2 regions of the Alteribacillus sp. JSM 102045 genome follow, and region 1 is predicted to be linked to the other one. Evidence: a T-box and tRNA genes for the amino acid it is inferred to sense, from the RefSeq annotation. Region 1 holds a T-box; the other holds one or more tRNA genes.
What was found. The T-box of region 1 lies ahead of pheS (phenylalanine--tRNA ligase subunit alpha). A T-box ahead of a tRNA ligase gene usually reads a tRNA of that ligase, here a tRNA-Phe.
Positions count from the first base shown of each region.

Region 2: it encodes a tRNA-Phe, which carries the amino acid that the T-box ahead of pheS (phenylalanine--tRNA ligase subunit alpha) is inferred to sense. The anticodon was not compared.

Region 1 is NZ_JBHFQG010000043.1:12,123-20,934, forward strand. Features, by position in the region: gene pheT (phenylalanine--tRNA ligase subunit beta) at 1-2,224, opposite strand, end outside; gene pheS (phenylalanine--tRNA ligase subunit alpha) at 2,239-3,273, opposite strand; T-box leader at 3,456-3,692, opposite strand; gene ACE1TI_RS19070 (TrmH family RNA methyltransferase) at 3,821-4,579, opposite strand; gene sspI (small acid-soluble spore protein SspI) at 4,751-4,957, shown strand; gene ACE1TI_RS19080 (M42 family metallopeptidase) at 5,052-6,137, opposite strand; gene ACE1TI_RS19085 (dUTP diphosphatase) at 6,243-6,722, opposite strand; gene ACE1TI_RS19090 (sigma-w pathway protein ysdB) at 6,846-7,238, shown strand; gene ACE1TI_RS19095 (DUF1294 domain-containing protein) at 7,213-7,509, opposite strand; gene rplT (50S ribosomal protein L20) at 7,593-7,949, opposite strand; gene rpmI (50S ribosomal protein L35) at 7,995-8,195, opposite strand; gene infC (translation initiation factor IF-3) at 8,223-8,735, opposite strand; ribosomal protein L20 leader region at 8,789-8,812, opposite strand, start outside.
Region 2 is NZ_JBHFQG010000007.1:86,461-95,272, reverse strand. Features, by position in the region: gene dnaB (replicative DNA helicase) at 1-969, shown strand, start outside; gene ACE1TI_RS07185 (adenylosuccinate synthase) at 1,194-2,483, shown strand; tRNA gene ACE1TI_RS07180 (tRNA-Lys) at 2,699-2,774, shown strand; tRNA gene ACE1TI_RS07175 (tRNA-Glu) at 2,784-2,858, shown strand; tRNA gene ACE1TI_RS07170 (tRNA-Asp) at 3,031-3,106, shown strand; tRNA gene ACE1TI_RS07165 (tRNA-Phe) at 3,136-3,211, shown strand; gene yycF (response regulator YycF) at 3,534-4,241, shown strand; gene walK (cell wall metabolism sensor histidine kinase WalK) at 4,244-6,070, shown strand; gene ACE1TI_RS07150 (YycH family regulatory protein) at 6,067-7,395, shown strand; gene ACE1TI_RS07145 (two-component system regulatory protein YycI) at 7,397-8,233, shown strand; gene ACE1TI_RS07140 (MBL fold metallo-hydrolase) at 8,252-8,812, shown strand, end outside.

The sequences.
Region 1 (8,812 bases):
CTGCTTCTTCGATTACCTTTTGAACGTCTCCGGCAGGCAGGTTTTGGTCTACAACAAGCGCAATGTCTCTTGAAATAGAAGGATACCGCGGAAGCACGGAATAAGATAAGTCTTCTGTTTCCGTTCCAAGCAGCGCATCTAAATCTAATTGAAAAACATATGTTTCTTTAATATCCCATTCTTTTTGTACAGAAGGATGCACCTGCCCTGTAAACCCGACAGACTTGCCATTTAATACGATATCAGCGCTTCTGCCGGGGTGAAGCTCTTTTCTCGAGGACGGTACAAATTGTATTTTGTCCAACACTCCCAGCTCTTCAAAAAGACCTTCGAGTATTCCTTTTACGATAAAGAAGTCTGCTTTCTTTTTCTCGCCCTGCCACAGGTGAATTTCCCACATACCTGTTATGGCTGCAGCAAGCACCTTTTTTTCCTCCGGCTGCTTCGTGAGTGAAGCTGATTCTCCAATAAACACAGAGCCAAGCTCAAACAAAGAGGCATCATTTATTTGACGGTTGCGGTTATATTGGACGGTATCAAGCAGATGAGGAATCAAGCTTGTACGCATTGTGCTTCTCTCTTCACTCATAGGCATGGAAACCGTTACTGTTCCTGGTATTTCTTCTAGTAAAAAACGGCTTGCTTTCGTTGGGCTTGTTAAAGAATAAGTGATTGCTTCATGCAAACCACTTGCTTCAAGATAACGGCGTATTTTTCTGCGTTTGTTTTGCTCCTGTGTTAGAGAACCAGGAGTTGTTACGCCTGCCGGCAGTGTAGTTGGAATGTAATCATAACCATAAAGCCGTGCAACTTCTTCTGCAAGGTCTTCTTCAATTTTCAGGTCAGGACGGCGTGTCGGCACTTCTACGGAGATCTGATTTCCATTTGTTTCCACTACAAAACGAAGGCGGCGGAAAATAGAAAGTATATCTTCTTTACTAAGGTCCATACCTAACAATTTATTTAACTGCTCTGTATCGGTTTCAATAACTCTTTTTTCATCCGATCTAAAGTCTTCCTCCACAGTGCCCTGAAGCACAGTTCCTGCTGCATACTGTTCAAGCAGATGAGCAGCACGGGCAGCAGCCTCTTCGACTCTTCCGGCATCGATTCCTTTTTCAAAACGAGTACTTGATTCACTGCGAAGTCCCATATCTCTTGATGCTTTCCTAACACGGGAAGGATTGAAATAAGCTGCTTCAAGCAGAATAGTCGTTGTGTCATCCTGGACTTCAGAAAAAGCTCCCCCCATCACACCAGCTAATGCTGTCGGTTCTTTTCCGTTCGTTATAACCATGTGCTCTCCAGAAAGCGTGCGTATTTCGTCATCCAGCGTGGTGATGGTTTCCTCTTCGCCGGCACGTCTTACTACAATCTCGTTTGATCCGAAACGATCAAGATCAAAAGCATGCAGCGGCTGACCGTATTCGAGCAGTACATAATTCGTAATGTCAACCACATTGTTAATTGGCCGGATTCCTGCCGCTGTCAGCCGGTTCTGCATCCAGAGCGGAGAAGGCCCAATCGAAACATTTTGAATTACTTTGGCTCCATAATATGGATTATCCTCTGGGATTTCTACCTGAACAGATACCTCTTCTGCTGCAGATTTTTCTCCTGCTGAAAAAGAACAGTCCGGCTTTATCACCTCTCGATCTAAAAGAGCTGCCATTTCGTAAGCAATCCCTATCATGCTGAGACAATCGGCACGGTTCGGAGTCAAATCAAGCTCTAAAACGGTATCCCGAAGGCCTAGCTCTTCTACAGCATCTGATCCGACTTCCACATTTTCAGGGAACACATAAATGCCATCCAGAAATTCCTTTGCCACCAGCTTTTGTTCAATGCCAAGCTCTTGCAAAGAGCAGATCATCCCTTCAGACGGCTCACCTCTTAATTTTGTCTTTTTGATTTTCATTCCTCCAGGAAGCACAGCTCCCGGCTTAGCTACTGCAACTTTTTGGCCTGCTGCTACATTGGGCGCTCCGCAAATAATCTGTGATGTTTCTTCCCCGGTATTCACTTGACAAACACGGAGTTTATCTGCGTTTGGGTGTTGATCACAAGCTTCCACATAACCCACTAAAACTTGTTTTATTCCTTCACTTCTCGGATGAAGTACATCGACTTCCACCCCGCCGCGCGTTAATTTTTCTGCTGTTTCTTCTACTGTTAAGTCCTCTATATCTACGTACTCTTTTAACCATTGATATGATACAAGCATGACCGAATGCCTCCTTAAGCCCGTTTAAATTGTTCTAAGAATCGGATGTCATTAGTGTAGAAGTGGCGGATATCATCAATTCCGTATTTTAAGAGAGCAAAACGCTCTACTCCCATTCCAAACGCAAAGCCGCTGTATTCATTAGAGTCAAAACCGCTGAATTCCAGAACGTTAGGGTGAACCATTCCGGCTCCAAGCACCTCAATCCACCCAGAATTTTTACACACCCGGCAGCCCTTTCCTCCGCAGATTCCACAGGATACATCAACTTCTACAGAAGGCTCCGTAAAAGGGAAAAAGCTTGGACGAAGGCGGATGCTTCTCTCCGGTCCAAAATATTTCTTTACAAAAGCTTCTAGTATTCCTTTTAAGTCGCTCATACGAACATTTTTATCAACATACAGTCCTTCGATCTGCATAAATTGATGGGAATGCGTAGCATCATCATCGTCGCGCCGATATACCTTTCCAGGACAGACAATTTTTACAGGACCCTGCCCTTTATGCTTTTCCATTGTTCTTGCCTGGACTGGAGAAGTTTGCGTGCGAAGCAGCATATCATTTGTGACATAAAAAGAATCTTGCATGTCACGGGCCGGATGATCCGGCGGGAGATTCAATGCTTCAAAATTGTAATAATCTGTTTCTACTTCCGGTCCTTCTGTAACTTGAAAGCCTAATCCAATAAAAATGTCTTCAATTTCTTCTACTACTGCTGTTAACGGATGACGTGCGCCCCGCTTTATTTCCTTTCCAGGGAGCGTTACGTCAATGCTCTCTTCCTTTAGTTTTTCTTTTAGTGCAATTTCTTCGAGTTCAGCGGTTTTTGCTTCTATATTTTTTTGAATTTCTTCTCTGATTTCATTTGCTTTTTGACCAACTTTCGGGCGCTCTTCTGCGGAAAGTTTACCCATCCCGCGCAGAACCTCAGTAATCGGGCCTTTTTTTCCTAAATATTTCACACGGACATTGTCTAAAGCTTTAACGGTGTCAGCTTCTTTAATTTCCTGCAAAGCTTCTTTTCCTAGTTCTTGAAGCCGTTCAATCATATAAAATCCTCCTGCTTTCTTTTTTGGCTTGCCGCCATAAAGGAAACCGCCTAAAAAACGCTACGCCTTGTAGCAACGGCGGCATTAGTACATCCTGTACATCGGAAGCCTTCGTAGTGATACTTTTTCCATTCGCATAATTAACTTCTGGTCTTAATGTATTAAAAAAACCCCCGTCCTATCAAAGGGACGAAGGTTCGCGGTACCACCCTTGTTAACTGCGGTATGCACAGCCGCAGTTCACTTCATGCAGATAACGGATATCCCGGGGCACCTTAACAGTATGTATCATTCTTCTGTCATCCAGTGCCAGCTCCAGAGTGAATTCAACCAGCCTTTCCATTGGAATGCTTTCAGTCTTCGGCATTCCATCCCTGTATGGCGGTACCTGATTTACTACTTTCCTTCACAGCTTTTCCATTTTTTAAATGTTTTCACGTTTTGTGACTGCCGTAGTTTTACTTATGCTGTTTACAAATAAAGAGTTATACTTCCCTAACAGTGTAAAAAATTTTTGTTTTCTATGCAAGACTATTTTCCTTAGAGATTAGTGGGAGAGCTTTAAATGATACAGCAAAATTCCGGTTGCCACTGAAACATTTAATGACTCAGCATTTCCATAAATAGGAACATAAATATTCTGGTCTGATTGTTCCAGCCATTTTTCCTGAACTCCTGCCCCTTCGTTTCCAACAATAAGTGCAAAACCATCTTGAGCTTCAATGGCAGTATGAGTAGTTCCCTGGGTTACACATGTACCAAACACCGGAATATTCTTATTGCGGCATGCCTTTATCCATTCTTCTAAATCGCCTTTTATCACGGGGAGGTGAAACAATGACCCTTGCGTTGCTCGTACTACTTTGTCATTATAAGGATCCACGGTTCCTTCCCCTAAAATAACTGCAGAAACTCCGACGGCATCAGCTGTTCGTATCATTGTTCCAAGGTTGCCGGGGTCCTGGACGCCGTCAATAAACAAATAACTGCCTTTCTTCTGTACGATCACTTCTTGTGTTTTTGGCAATCGGCAGACAGCCAGTATACCTTGAGGAGTTTCTGTACTGCTCATTTCTTTCATCACCTGCTCTGTGACAAGTGATACTCTTGCCCCGGCATGATTGGCAGGTATATTTTTATGATCTTCAGTTATGATTTCTTGTACTTCTACATCATGTTGAAGGACTTCTTCTACAAGATGATATCCCTCTACAACAAATAAACCTTCTTTTTCTCTCTGTTTTCTTTTTTGGAGCCTTTTCGTTAATTTTACTAAAGGATTTTTCGCGGATTCAATTTTATTCACATGACTTCCCTTCCCTTATTTGCCTAACTTTCAACTTCTCATATATTAAATAAGACACCATTCACTTTCCACTATGTGTCTTAAAAGTATATATTTCTTTCAGCTTCTCATACTACATATATCGACATATGTTGATATTCACTATTTTATCATAAATAGGAGGGAATAAGGATGTCTTTTAATCTGCGCGCAGCAATTTTAGAGAATGTTTCAGGTCATAATGAAGAACAAGTAGAAGCAACGATCCAAGATGCTGTTCAAAGGGGAGAAGAAAAAATGCTTCCTGGTCTTGGAGTTTTATTTGAAGTGTTTTGGAACCAGGCGGATGAACAGGAAAAAGAGCGGGTTATTTCTCAAATTGCAGAAGGATTAAAATAACCAACTGAAGTGAAAAGAAAAGAGCTGTCCGTTAGAGGACGGCTCTTTTCTGAGTATTAGAGCAGGCACGCACTCTTTCCATTATTCCAGCGCTTTAGTCAAACGTAATGGATCTTACTGAGTCCGCATCCAGCTTTTTAGTCACTTCAACAATAAGCTGAACAGCATGCTCGAAGTCATCACGGTGTAGAATAGCAGCATGCGTATGAATATAACGAGTAGGAACCGTAACAGCAAGAGAAGGAACTCCATCACCAGAAAGGTGGATCGAACCGGCATCTGTTCCGCCCCCGCTCATAGCTTCAAACTGATATGGAATGTTGTGCTCATCAGCAATATCAGTGACAAAATCGCGAAGACCTTTATGAGAAACCATGGAACGGTCGAATACTAAGATTTGAGGTCCTTTGCCGATTTCAGCTGCTGCCTCATTATCAGAGATTCCCGGGGTATCACCAGCAATCCCAACGTCAACTGCAAACCCGATGTCCGGATTAATTTTATGAGAAGCTGTTTTTGCTCCGCGAAGACCGACTTCCTCTTGTACAGCTCCGACACCGTACACTTCATTAGCATGATCCTCTCCCTGCAGCCGCTTTAATACTTCAATAGCAATCGCACAACCAATTCGGTTATCCCAGGCTTTTGCCATCATAAGCTTTTCATTATTCATGACCGTAAAGTCACAAATTGGGACCACAGAGTCTCCTGGACGTACACCAAAGCTTTCTGCTTCTTCTTTACTGGAAGCACCAATATCAATAAACATATCTTTAATTTCTACTGATTTTTTCCGTTGGTCTGCTGGAAGAATGTGCGGCGGTTTAGATCCAATCACACCGACAATATTTCCTTTTCTAGTCATAACATTCACTCGTTGAGCAAGCATAACCTGGCTCCACCAGCCGCCTACTGTTTCGAATTTCAAAAACCCTTTATCATCAATCTGCGTAATCATAAAACCAATTTCGTCCAGGTGACCTGTAACCATTACACGGGGACCGCCTGCTTTTCCGGTCTTCTTCGCAATTAAACTTCCGAGATGATCCGTTGTTATCTCATCGGCATGCGGAGATATATGCTTTTTCATTACATCACGAGCTTCTTTTTCATTTCCTGGAATACCATTTGCATCTGTTAATTCCTTAAGCATTTGTACTGTTTGATCCATTTCCGCCACTGCTATTCCTCCTTGGTTTATGTAATTATTTCTTGATTCTTCCTTCTTTTAGTATATAAGTATCTTTTTCGATACTCAAACGTTTTCTTTTAATACCTGTGCTGCTTAGTATCCTTCTGTTTGCCTTTTATGATTCGTTTTGTTTTTTTCTAAATAAGCGTGTTCGATTTCTTCACTGGAAAATCCAAGTGCAGCACCAAGCTTGAGATACTCTTTAAACAAATGAAGGTAGGACTGTTTTTCTGTGTCCGTGGTCAGTGCGGCAGCAGCTTCAAACACCGATAGAAATTGTGCACTTAATGAGATATCCGGTCTATCCGGCTGCTCAGGAGCTTCTTCCCAGCCTTTGTCAATACCGAGGGATAAAATAAAATGAAGCCCATCTACGTATTCTTCTAGAATCACTTCCTGCCCTGAAGCTGGTTTGTGGCTCCAATACTTAAAGCAGCGCGTTTCATTAGCAAGTTCTCCTACTTCTACTTGAAAAGCAAGCATCTTATCTGTAAAAATGGCTTCTCTTTTTAATGCGTGTTCTTTTAAAATTCTATCATCTAAAGTTCGCTGAATGGAAAATAATTGTTTCATTATATCTTTTCCCTTCTGAGTTATTTTCTATTAGAATGAAACTAATAAATGAGTTCGTTCGTAAAAGGTAACATCATACTTCTTAACATACGTCGATAAACCTTGCGAGGAGGGATGTGTATCATGGCTCTTTTGATTCGCGCTCTTATCATTATTGCCTTAATCATATTGATATACGCTGTGATAAAATACATTTTAAACCCAAAAAGAAAGCTTGAATTAGCTCATGAAAAGAAAAATTTCTATTTCTTAGATGAATCAAAAAATGTACGTAAAAATTTTTTGATTACGTACAAAGGTGTTATGTTTGAGGGAGAAAAATATTTAGGAACAACAGAGCAGGCATTTGATATTGTTTCTGTGTCGGTATGGGTAAAAAATAAAGATAATCTGCAAGGCTTGCAGCTAAAGGATTTTGCTTTTTTAGAAAATGAAATCCGGCAGCACTATCCCCGCGCTGCTATAGAGTGGAAAAGCCCTATTAAAGAGTTTATACGCCAAGCTGAAAAAAATTAAAAAAAGACTCTCTGTAAATAAAAAAGACCAGCAGCCCTTGAAATCCTAAAAGGACAGGAACTGTAATAACGAACAGCTTATGTTTGGTTTTGTGCCGGAACATGTACATGGCTGCCCACACCCCTGCACTTCCACCGATAAGAGCTAAAAGCAAAAGTTCGCGCTCGCTGATTCGATATGCTCGACGGCGGGATTTTCGTTTGTCAGCACTCATTCTTCCAAAAGATATCAAATTAACGATAATGATATAAAATAAAAATAATTCCCCCATCATTTCTTCTCCCTTTTTACCGTTTATTTAAACATGCAAAAAAAGGGTCTCGGAAATCAATTGATCTCCAGACCCAACATTCATTATTTCAAATTTGCTTTTGCTTTTTCTGCAAGTTCTGCGAAACCTTTTTCATCGTTTACGGCAAGATCTGCCAGCATCTTGCGGTTCATGTTAATATCAGCTTGCTTTAATCCGTACATGAGACGGCTGTAAGAAAGACCGTTCATACGTGCAGCCGCATTAATACGAGTGATCCAAAGCTTACGGAAATCACGTTTACGCTGACGACGGTCACGGTAAGCATACTCCAGTGATTTCATTACCTGCTGACGTGCTGTTTTAAACAAGCTGTGCTTGGAACCACGATATCCTTTTGCTAGTTTTAATACTTTATTACGACGACGACGAGTCACATATCCGCCTTTTACTCTTGGCATCGTCTATCCCTCCTTCAATTTCCATCGTGTTATTCGTGCTTGATATTACTTATCGTATGGCAAAAGGTTTGCAATACGCTTTTGATCTGATTTATCTACAATGCCTTGTTTGCTAAGGCGACGCTTTTGCTTTTGGGACTTGTTACGAAACAAGTGGCTTGTAAATGCATGGCTGCGCTTTAGCTTGCCGCTACCTGTTTTTTTAAAACGTTTTGCTGCACCACTATGACTCTTCATTTTAGGCATGAGTAATTTCCTCCTTGTCGTTTGTTTCTATTTGTTGTCTTTTTCGGACTTCGGAGCAAGTATTAAAAACATGCTGCGTCCTTCCATCTTCGGCTTCGTTTCTACGGTAGCCACGTCTTCGCATTCATTGGCCATACGCTCTAATACTTTCTTGCCGATATCAGAGTGGGTAATCATACGTCCGCGGAAACGAATGGCCGCCTTCACTTTATCACCCTTGTTCAAGAACTTGCGAGCATTGCGAAGCTTTGTGTTAAAATCGTGCTCTTCAATGTTCGGACTTAGACGTACTTCCTTCACATTGATAACTTTTTGCTTCTTGCGAGCCTCTTTATCTTTTTTCTGCTGCTCGAAACGGTATTTTCCGTAATCCATAATACGGCAAACCGGAGGCTTCGCGTTTGGAGCTACAAGTACTAAATCAAGGTTAGCTTTTTCAGCCAAATCCAGCGCTTCGCTTTTCGATTTAACACCAAGCTGATCGCCATTTGCATCGATTAAGCGTACTTCACGCGCACGGATTCCATCATTAACCTTCATGTCATTACGAATAATGAGCCACCTCCAAAAATTTTACCAATAAAGCAGTTAACTGCGCATAAAAAAAGCAGGCACAC
Region 2 (8,812 bases), on a different contig from region 1:
GAAGAAGTAGAGGTTATTTTAAACGATGCGGAACGATCTATTCTAGAAGTAGCACAGCAGCGAAGTTCAGGAGCGTTCGTTTCTATTAAAGATGTACTTATTGAAACCTATGATAATATTGAAATGCTTCAAAATCGCGAGAATGATATTACTGGTATATCAAGTGGTTTTGCAGAGCTCGATCATATGACAGCAGGTTTTCAGCGGAGTGATTTAATTATTGTGGCTGCAAGGCCTTCTATGGGGAAGACAGCCTTTGCTCTTAATATTGCTCAAAATGTAGCAACGAAAAGTTCGGAAAATGTAGCTATCTTCAGTCTGGAAATGGGTGCTTCACAGCTAGTTCAACGGATGCTCTGTGCAGAAGGAAACATCGACGCGACAAAAATGAGAACAGGGCAGCTAGAAGAAGAAGATTGGGAAAAGTTGACGATGGCTATGGGAAGTCTGTCGTCTGCTGGTATATATATTGATGATTCTCCAGGAATTAAAGTAAATGATATACAGGCAAAATGCAGACGACTTAAGCAAGAACGGGGTCTGGGAATGATCTTAATTGATTATTTGCAGCTTATTCAAGGTTCAGGCTCCAAAGGCGGAGAGAACCGTCAGCAGGAAGTCTCGGAAATTTCAAGAAGTCTGAAGGGGATTGCCCGTGAGTTGGATGTTCCAGTCATTGCGCTTTCCCAGCTTTCGCGGGGGGTAGAATCCAGGCAGGATAAACGTCCAATGATGTCTGACCTTCGTGAATCAGGAAGTATCGAGCAGGATGCGGACATTGTTTCTTTTCTTTACAGAGAAGATTATTATGATCAAGAAGCTGAAAACCAAAATATTATTGAAATTATCATTGCCAAACAGCGTAATGGTCCTGTAGGAAATGTAGAACTTGCTTTTATAAAAGAATATAATAAATTTGTGAACTTGGACAGGCGTCATGATGAAAGTCAAGCGCCACCTGGGGCCTAACATGAAACCCGGATAGGATTTTTTCTCCTCATCCGGATTTTTTATATTAAAAACACTATGACGAACATATTTTATAAATTCAGCAGATAATGTTCGTGTTTGATTGACTTCCCGCAATGGAATTGATACACTATTTGAGGGTTTTATTCTAATAACAATAAATACATAGAAAAGATATTGATTATCAAAGCAGCCTTTTAAATCAGGTGCCGGAGGTGGACGATTTGTCGTCAGTTGTAATTGTTGGGACTCAATGGGGAGATGAAGGAAAAGGGAAGATTACAGATTATCTTTCAGAAAATGCAGAGGTTGTTGCCAGGTATCAGGGTGGTAACAACGCTGGTCATACGATCGTTTTTAATGGTAAAAAATATAAGCTCCATCTCATACCCTCAGGTATTTTTTACGATAACAAAACCTGCGTAATTGGGAATGGCATGGTGATTGATCCGCAAGCTTTGGTCGAGGAATTAAAATACTTGCATGAACGCGGAATTGACACAAGCAACCTTCGTATTAGCAATCGTGCTCATGTCATTTTACCTTATCATGTAAAATTAGATGCTGTGGAAGAAGAAAACAAAGGTTCGAATAAAATCGGAACAACTCGAAAAGGTATTGGGCCTGCTTACATGGATAAAGCAGCTAGAACAGGAATCCGTATATCAGATTTGCTGGACAAAGAAGAATTTGGTGAAAAACTAGACAGAAATTTAAAAGAAAAAAATCGTCTGCTTGAAAAAATCTATGAAGAAGAAGGATTTAGAAAAGAAGATATCCTTGATGAGTATTATGAATATGGTCAGTTTTTCGCAGATTATGTATACGACACTTCTGTAGTGCTAAATGACGCTATTGATGCGGGCCGCCGGGTTCTTTTTGAAGGAGCTCAAGGGGTTATGCTGGACATCGATCAAGGCACATATCCATTCGTTACCTCTTCTAATCCTATTGCTGGCGGAGTAACTATTGGTTCTGGTGTAGGTCCTTCTAAAATCCATCACGTGGTTGGAGTATCGAAAGCATACACAACACGAGTAGGAGATGGTCCATTTCCAACTGAATTAACCGATGAAATCGGGGACAAAATTCGGGAAGTAGGCAATGAATACGGAACGACAACCGGGCGTCCGCGCAGAGTAGGCTGGTTTGACAGTGTGGTCGTTCGTCATGCACGGAGAGTCAGCGGGATAACAGACTTATCTCTTAATTCAATTGATGTTCTAACTGGAATAGATAAGGTTAAAATTTGTACAGCGTATAAATACCGAGGAGAAATTATTGAAGAGTTTCCAGCAAGCTTGAAAGTATTGGCTGAATGTGAGCCTGTTTATGAAGAAATGCCTGGCTGGAATGAAGATATCACTGGAGTAAAATCGTTGGAAGACCTGCCTGAAAACGCCCGTCATTACTTAGAGCGCGTTTCTCAATTAACCAATATTCCTGTAAGTATTTTCTCTGTAGGCCCGGACCGTAATCAAACCAATATGGTAAGAGGTGTCTGGGGCGTTTAAAGAGCTGTCTTTGTCTGCTTTTTATGCCTTTTATATGAAAAGCAGACAAAGAAAATTTTTTTGAAAAACTCCTTGAAAATCGAAAATTGACGTGGTAATATTATTTTTGTCGCTGTCAAGGAAGCCAACTAGTGTTATTGTCTCACGAAGTGATGGACAAAAATAAAAAATTTAACATAAGGCATATATAGTAAATGAGCACATCTTGAAAATAAGAGCCATTAGCTCAGTTGGTAGAGCATCTGACTTTTAATCAGAGGGTCGGAGGTTCGAATCCTCCATGGCTCACCATTTTTAAAAGGCCCGTTGGTCAAGTGGTTAAGACACCGCCCTTTCACGGCGGTAACAGGGGTTCGAATCCCCTACGGGTCACCAATTTCTTCAGCGACAGCTGTTAATAGATTCGCCTGGGAGCAAAATCGACTTTTTTGAAGAAGAAGCAAGAAGGTCGAGGAAGCAAGGGAGAGAAGGAAGGAGCGTACACTAGTACGTGACTGAGTGAACGACAGCAGCTGACGAAGAGATTAGCAGCTTATTCTTCAAAAAAGGGCCTGTGGTGTAGCGGTTAACATGCCTGCCTGTCACGCAGGAGATCGCGGGTTCGATTCCCGTCAGGCCCGCCATTTTTCTATACATAAGCGATCAGTAACAAGGCTCGATAGCTCAGTCGGTAGAGCAGTGGACTGAAAATCCTCGTGTCGGCGGTTCGATTCCGTCTCGAGCCACCATCAAACAATCATGCACGTCTGGAAAATATTCCAGGCGTTTTTTGTATAGAATGTTTCACCTTTTTTAACTTTATTACGGAAAATGGAAAAAGTGATAAGCAAAAACGTGGTAACCTGTTGCTTTCAGGCTGTGTTACAATATAAAGGGATTGTATTGTCTTTCATTTCTCAAACTATTAAAACAGGAAACATGTTAAGTTTTACACCATGAAGAAAAGCCTTAATAGTAATAGGTAATTATCATAAACAAGCCGTAAACGTGATGCATCATAGAGAGCTTCTTTTAGCAATCAATTTATGAAAGAAATGGAGCGGATATTGGATGGACGAAAAGATTTTGGTAGTTGATGATGAACAGCCAATTGCTGATATTTTAGACTTCAACTTAAAAAAAGAGGGATTCCAGGTAGATGTAGCTTATGATGGAAATGAAGCGGTAGAAAAAGTGCATCAGTTCAATCCCGATATCGTACTGCTCGATATCATGCTTCCTCATAAAGACGGAATGGAAGTATGCCGGGAGATCCGCAAACATTTTGATATGCCTATTATTATGTTAACCGCAAAAGATGCCGAAATAGACAAAGTGCTTGGTTTGGAACTAGGTGCTGATGATTATGTCACAAAGCCTTTCAGCACACGAGAATTGATTGCAAGAGTAAAAGCAAATTTAAGAAGATTGCAGGTAGTCCCAGAAGAAAATCAATCAAAACAAAAGCAAATTGAAGTAGGGGACTTAACCATAGATCCTGATGCTTACCTTGTGTCAAAACGAGGAGAGCCAGTAGATTTAACTCATCGTGAATTTGAACTTATTCATTATCTAGCCCGTCACATTGGACAAGTAATGACACGTGAACATTTGCTTCAAGCCGTATGGGGATACGATTATTTTGGCGATGTTCGGACGGTCGACGTTACAGTACGCCGATTGCGGGAAAAGGTAGAAGATAATCCAAGTTACCCAATGTGGATCATAACCAGACGAGGAGTCGGTTATTATTTAAAACACCCTGAACAGGAGAAGTAGTAATGAAAATTATCGATTTTTTTAAATCGATCCACGTCAAAATGATTACCATTTTTATGCTGCTTATTTTTATAGCTATACAAGTCATCGGCTTATACTTTACTGGAGAATTAGAGGCGCAGCTTGAGGATAATCATTATGACATGTTAGTAGAACGTGCAGATTTGCTCGAATATAATGTTCGTCAGGAAATAACAAGGGATCGTGACAGTGAAGAAGAACCTTTAGAAGACGATATAGAAGATCTGCTGAAGGAATTCTTTTCCATAGAACAATCTGAAGTACAAGTGATTGGTCCAAACCAGGAAGTGCTTGGTACATCAAATTGGAATGATCAAAACATCGTAGGGCAGCAAAGTACTAAAGTGAGGGTGGAACGTGCACTGCTTGGACAGGAAGACAGCCCTATTCTGAGAGACCCAGAAACGGGTGATAGAATCCAAGTTATTGCTCAACCGGTTGAAGCAGACGGAGAAATAATTGGAGCAATATACATTGAAGCTTCCATGGAAAACATTTATACAGAAATGGAAGAGATCAATAACATTCTATTAACGGGAACTATCATTGCTTTGGTTATAACAGCGGTGCTTGGAATATTATTATCACAAACGATAACCCGTCCCATTGTGGATATGAAAAAACAAGCAAAAGTGATGGGAGAGGGAGATTTTTCCCGCCGTGTGCATGTCTATGGACAAGACGAAATCGGGCAGCTTGCGGAGTCGTTTAATGCTCTCACGCTCAGTTTAAAGGATGCTCGCGCAACGACAGAAGGAGAACGGAAAAAATTAAGTTCTGTATTAGCTCATATGACGGACGGAGTTATCGCAACGGATGAGCTAGGTCGTATCATTTTAATGAACAAACGCGCGGAGCAGCTTTTAAATGTAGACAGCACCGGTATTATGGGATCTTCTCTTCCAGAAGTGCTCCGTCTATCTGAAACTCTGACACCAAGTGATTTATATGACTACACTGATTCTATATTGCTTGATTTTAGTGATGAAAAAGAAGAGTTTTTATTAGAAGCTAATTTTTCGGTTATTCGTAATGAAGAGGGACCGGTAAATGGTCTTATTACAGTTCTTCATGATGTAACAGAACAGGAGAAAATTGAAAGAGAACGACGCGAATTTGTAGCAAATGTTTCTCATGAACTGCGCACACCATTAACTACGATGAGAAGTTATTTAGAAGCATTAGAAGACGGGGCTATGGAAGATGAAAACTTAGGTCCCCGCTTTTTAAAAGTGACCCAAAATGAAACAGAGCGAATGATACGGCTTGTAAATGATTTACTGCAATTATCGAAAATGGATAGTAATGATCTGCAGCTTACCTTTGAAACGACAGACATAGGTGAGCTTTTACGGCAGATAGCTGAACGGTTTGAAATGATGACTAAGGACAAAGACATAGAATTTTCCAAAGACATTCCATTTCATTCTGTTTATGTGAATATGGATAAAGATAAAATGACTCAAGTGTTCGATAATATTATTTCGAATGCAGTGAAATATTCACCGGATGGTGGTATGATCACCATTCAAATGATTACTCGTTCTCAAGCAGTAGACATTGAAATAACGGATGAAGGTGTGGGTATACCAAAAGAAAATCAAGCCAAAATATTTGATCGATTCTACAGGGTGGATAAAGCAAGAGCTCGAAACCTTGGCGGAACCGGCTTAGGATTAGCTATAGCTAAAGAACTGGTACAGTCTCATGGCGGATATATAACGGTAGATAGTGAGTGGAAAAAAGGGACAACGATATCCGTAACACTTCCTTACTCCGTTAACAAAAAAGCGGGTGTTGGTGAATGATGGAACGTATAAAATCCTGGACCTTATCGGTATTAGTGGCTATTAGTGTTATTTTGACATGGCAGCTGTGGACCTTTCAGCCGAATTATGCATTTTTAGATGAGTCTGACTATCTGCCAAGCGATATTGAGATGGGAGAAGAATTAAGCATTGAAGATGTAATCTGGCCCGACCAGATCGTCTTTCGAAATGGAGCGAGACAAACAGGATTAGACGGCACCCAGCGTTTGTTTTCTAGGTTTTATAACGATTTTCTTGATTCTCGTTTTGAAAATATTACTTTAAATCAGGACTTCGAAGCAGGGGAGTTATATGAAGGGGATCATGCCGCCGAATTAATTTTTCCAACACCCATTCCTGGAGAAGTACTGAATGACATGATGAATTTTGAAGACGATACCCCATATTTATCGATTGATTCCGTTGATCGAATTGTATTGATCGATGAAGGTGGAGACAGTGAAAACCTTCAAGTAAAATTTGTTTCTTATGAAGATCCTGTTGTCTTAGAAGGAGAAACAAATTTCAGTATGTCTGATTTCAGGGATTTGTATATTCATCAAATGGATGAATTTTCACCGGTTTTTTCACATGAGTTAGAGGACAATTCAGTGATACCAAAAACTATATATTTACCAGAAGAAACGGTGACTTATAATACCCTTTCTGACACCTCTTCTGAGATGAACTACAACGATTTTCTAACATTGTTGTTTAATGATTCTGATTATGTAAAGCAGTATCGTCAGGATAATCGAGAGGCCTCTTTTACAGATGGAAATCGAATGATGAGTTTAGAAGACAATGGAGATTATTTAAATTACGTTAATCCGATATACAGTGAAAATGTACAAGATTCTCAAAATCACGTAGTCGAGACAACGTTTGATTTTATAAATTCCCGCGGAGGATGGACTGATACTTATCGTCTTTATGATTGGCAGAGGAGCAGTCTAGAAGAAAGTGCAGTATATCGTATGATTGTCTCGGGACTGCCGGTATTTGAATCACGTGGGCGGGATCTTGCTTCTATAAATGTATCTAGAACCGGAGGGCAGGTTTCACAATTTTCTAGACCTTTGTTTCAATTAGATGACAGTCCAATTGATACAAGCGGGTCGATAGAGCTTGCTTCTGGTGAACAAGTATTAGAATTTGCAGAGGAGCAGTTTGACCCGGAACAAATCGAAAATATACGTGTAGGCTACAAAATGGAAAAAACGGAGAGTCTAGTGATTCAATTTGAGCCCAGCTGGTATGTGAAATACGACGGTTCCTGGTATCCTATTGAACCTGACGGCACAACGGAAACAAAGGAGGGTTAAAGTGGATTGGAATAGAACGAAAACGATCTTTATTATCACTTTTCTTCTCCTTAATACTTTTCTTTTATATCAACTAATTGAAAAAAGAAACTCCAGCGATGTAAATGTCAGAGCTCAGGCGACGGTGAGAGAAACCTTAGCGGACAGAAATATTTCTGTCACAGAAGACTTACCGGAGGAACGAAGCGAAATTAGTCACATTGTCGGCCAGCCAGTGCAAATAGAAGAAGACATTATTGATAAAGCTGGAGAAGACAATGTTAATGTGTTAAATGACAGGTTTGTAGAAGTGACGTTAGAAGAGCCGTATGAAGTAAGCTCAAATGTTGAAGACGATATTTCTAAGTTTTTGGATCAACATGTTTGGAATGCTGACGAGTATAGGTATGAGAGCTGGAACGGAGACGATAGACAGATGTATTTTAACCAAACATATGAGGGAAATACAGTAGTTACCTATGAAGAAGATCAGCTTGTTCTGTTTTTTAATGAAGATAATGAAATAGAAAGTTATGTGCAGAGCTATCTTAAGTTTCGAGAAGAAGGGAAAGAAAAAGATATGCTCGCACCGTATAAAGCGATTGAAGTACTGTTAAATGACGGGATACTTTCCTTTAACGACCAGGTCAACAAGGTTGATTTAGGCTATTACAGTCTTTTTAATCCAGAAGGGGAAGTCCAAGTCTTTGCTCCTATGTACCGAATGGAAATAAATGAAGAAGAAAATTATCTTGTGCATGCCATAGACGGTTCCATCCAAGAATTAGCAACAGATGAAAACAACCAGGAAGAGCCAGACGAGGGCACGGATTCAAATGAAGCAAAGGAAGAAGAATAAATTGGAGTGAAACATTATATGGCCTTAAGTTTTAGCGTACTGGCGAGCGGAAGCACAGGGAACGCTGTTTATATAGAAACAAACAAAAAACGTCTGCTTGTTGACGCAGGATTAAGTGGGAAAAAAATCGAAGGGCTGTTTCAACAAATAGCGCGAAATCCAAAAGACTTAGATGGTATTTTAGTAACGCACGAACACAGTGATCATATAAAGGGAGTCGGGATTTTAGCAAGAAAATATAATTTGCCGATTTATGCCAATGAAAAAACGTGGAAGGCTATGGAAAATAGTTTAGGCAATATTACGTCTGCCCAAAAATTTGTGTTTGGCCGAGGATCTGTTCAATCATTTGGAAACCTTGATGTTGAATCATTCGGCGTCTCCCATGATGCAGCTGACCCTATGTTTTTCGTTTTTCATAATGAAGGAAAAAAATTGGCTCTTGCTACAGATATGGGCTATGTAAGTGAACATACAAAAGGGCTGGTACAAAATGCCGATATGTTTATATTTGAATCAAACCATGATATGAATATGCTGCGTATGTGCCGATATCCCTGGAACATTAAACGCAGAATC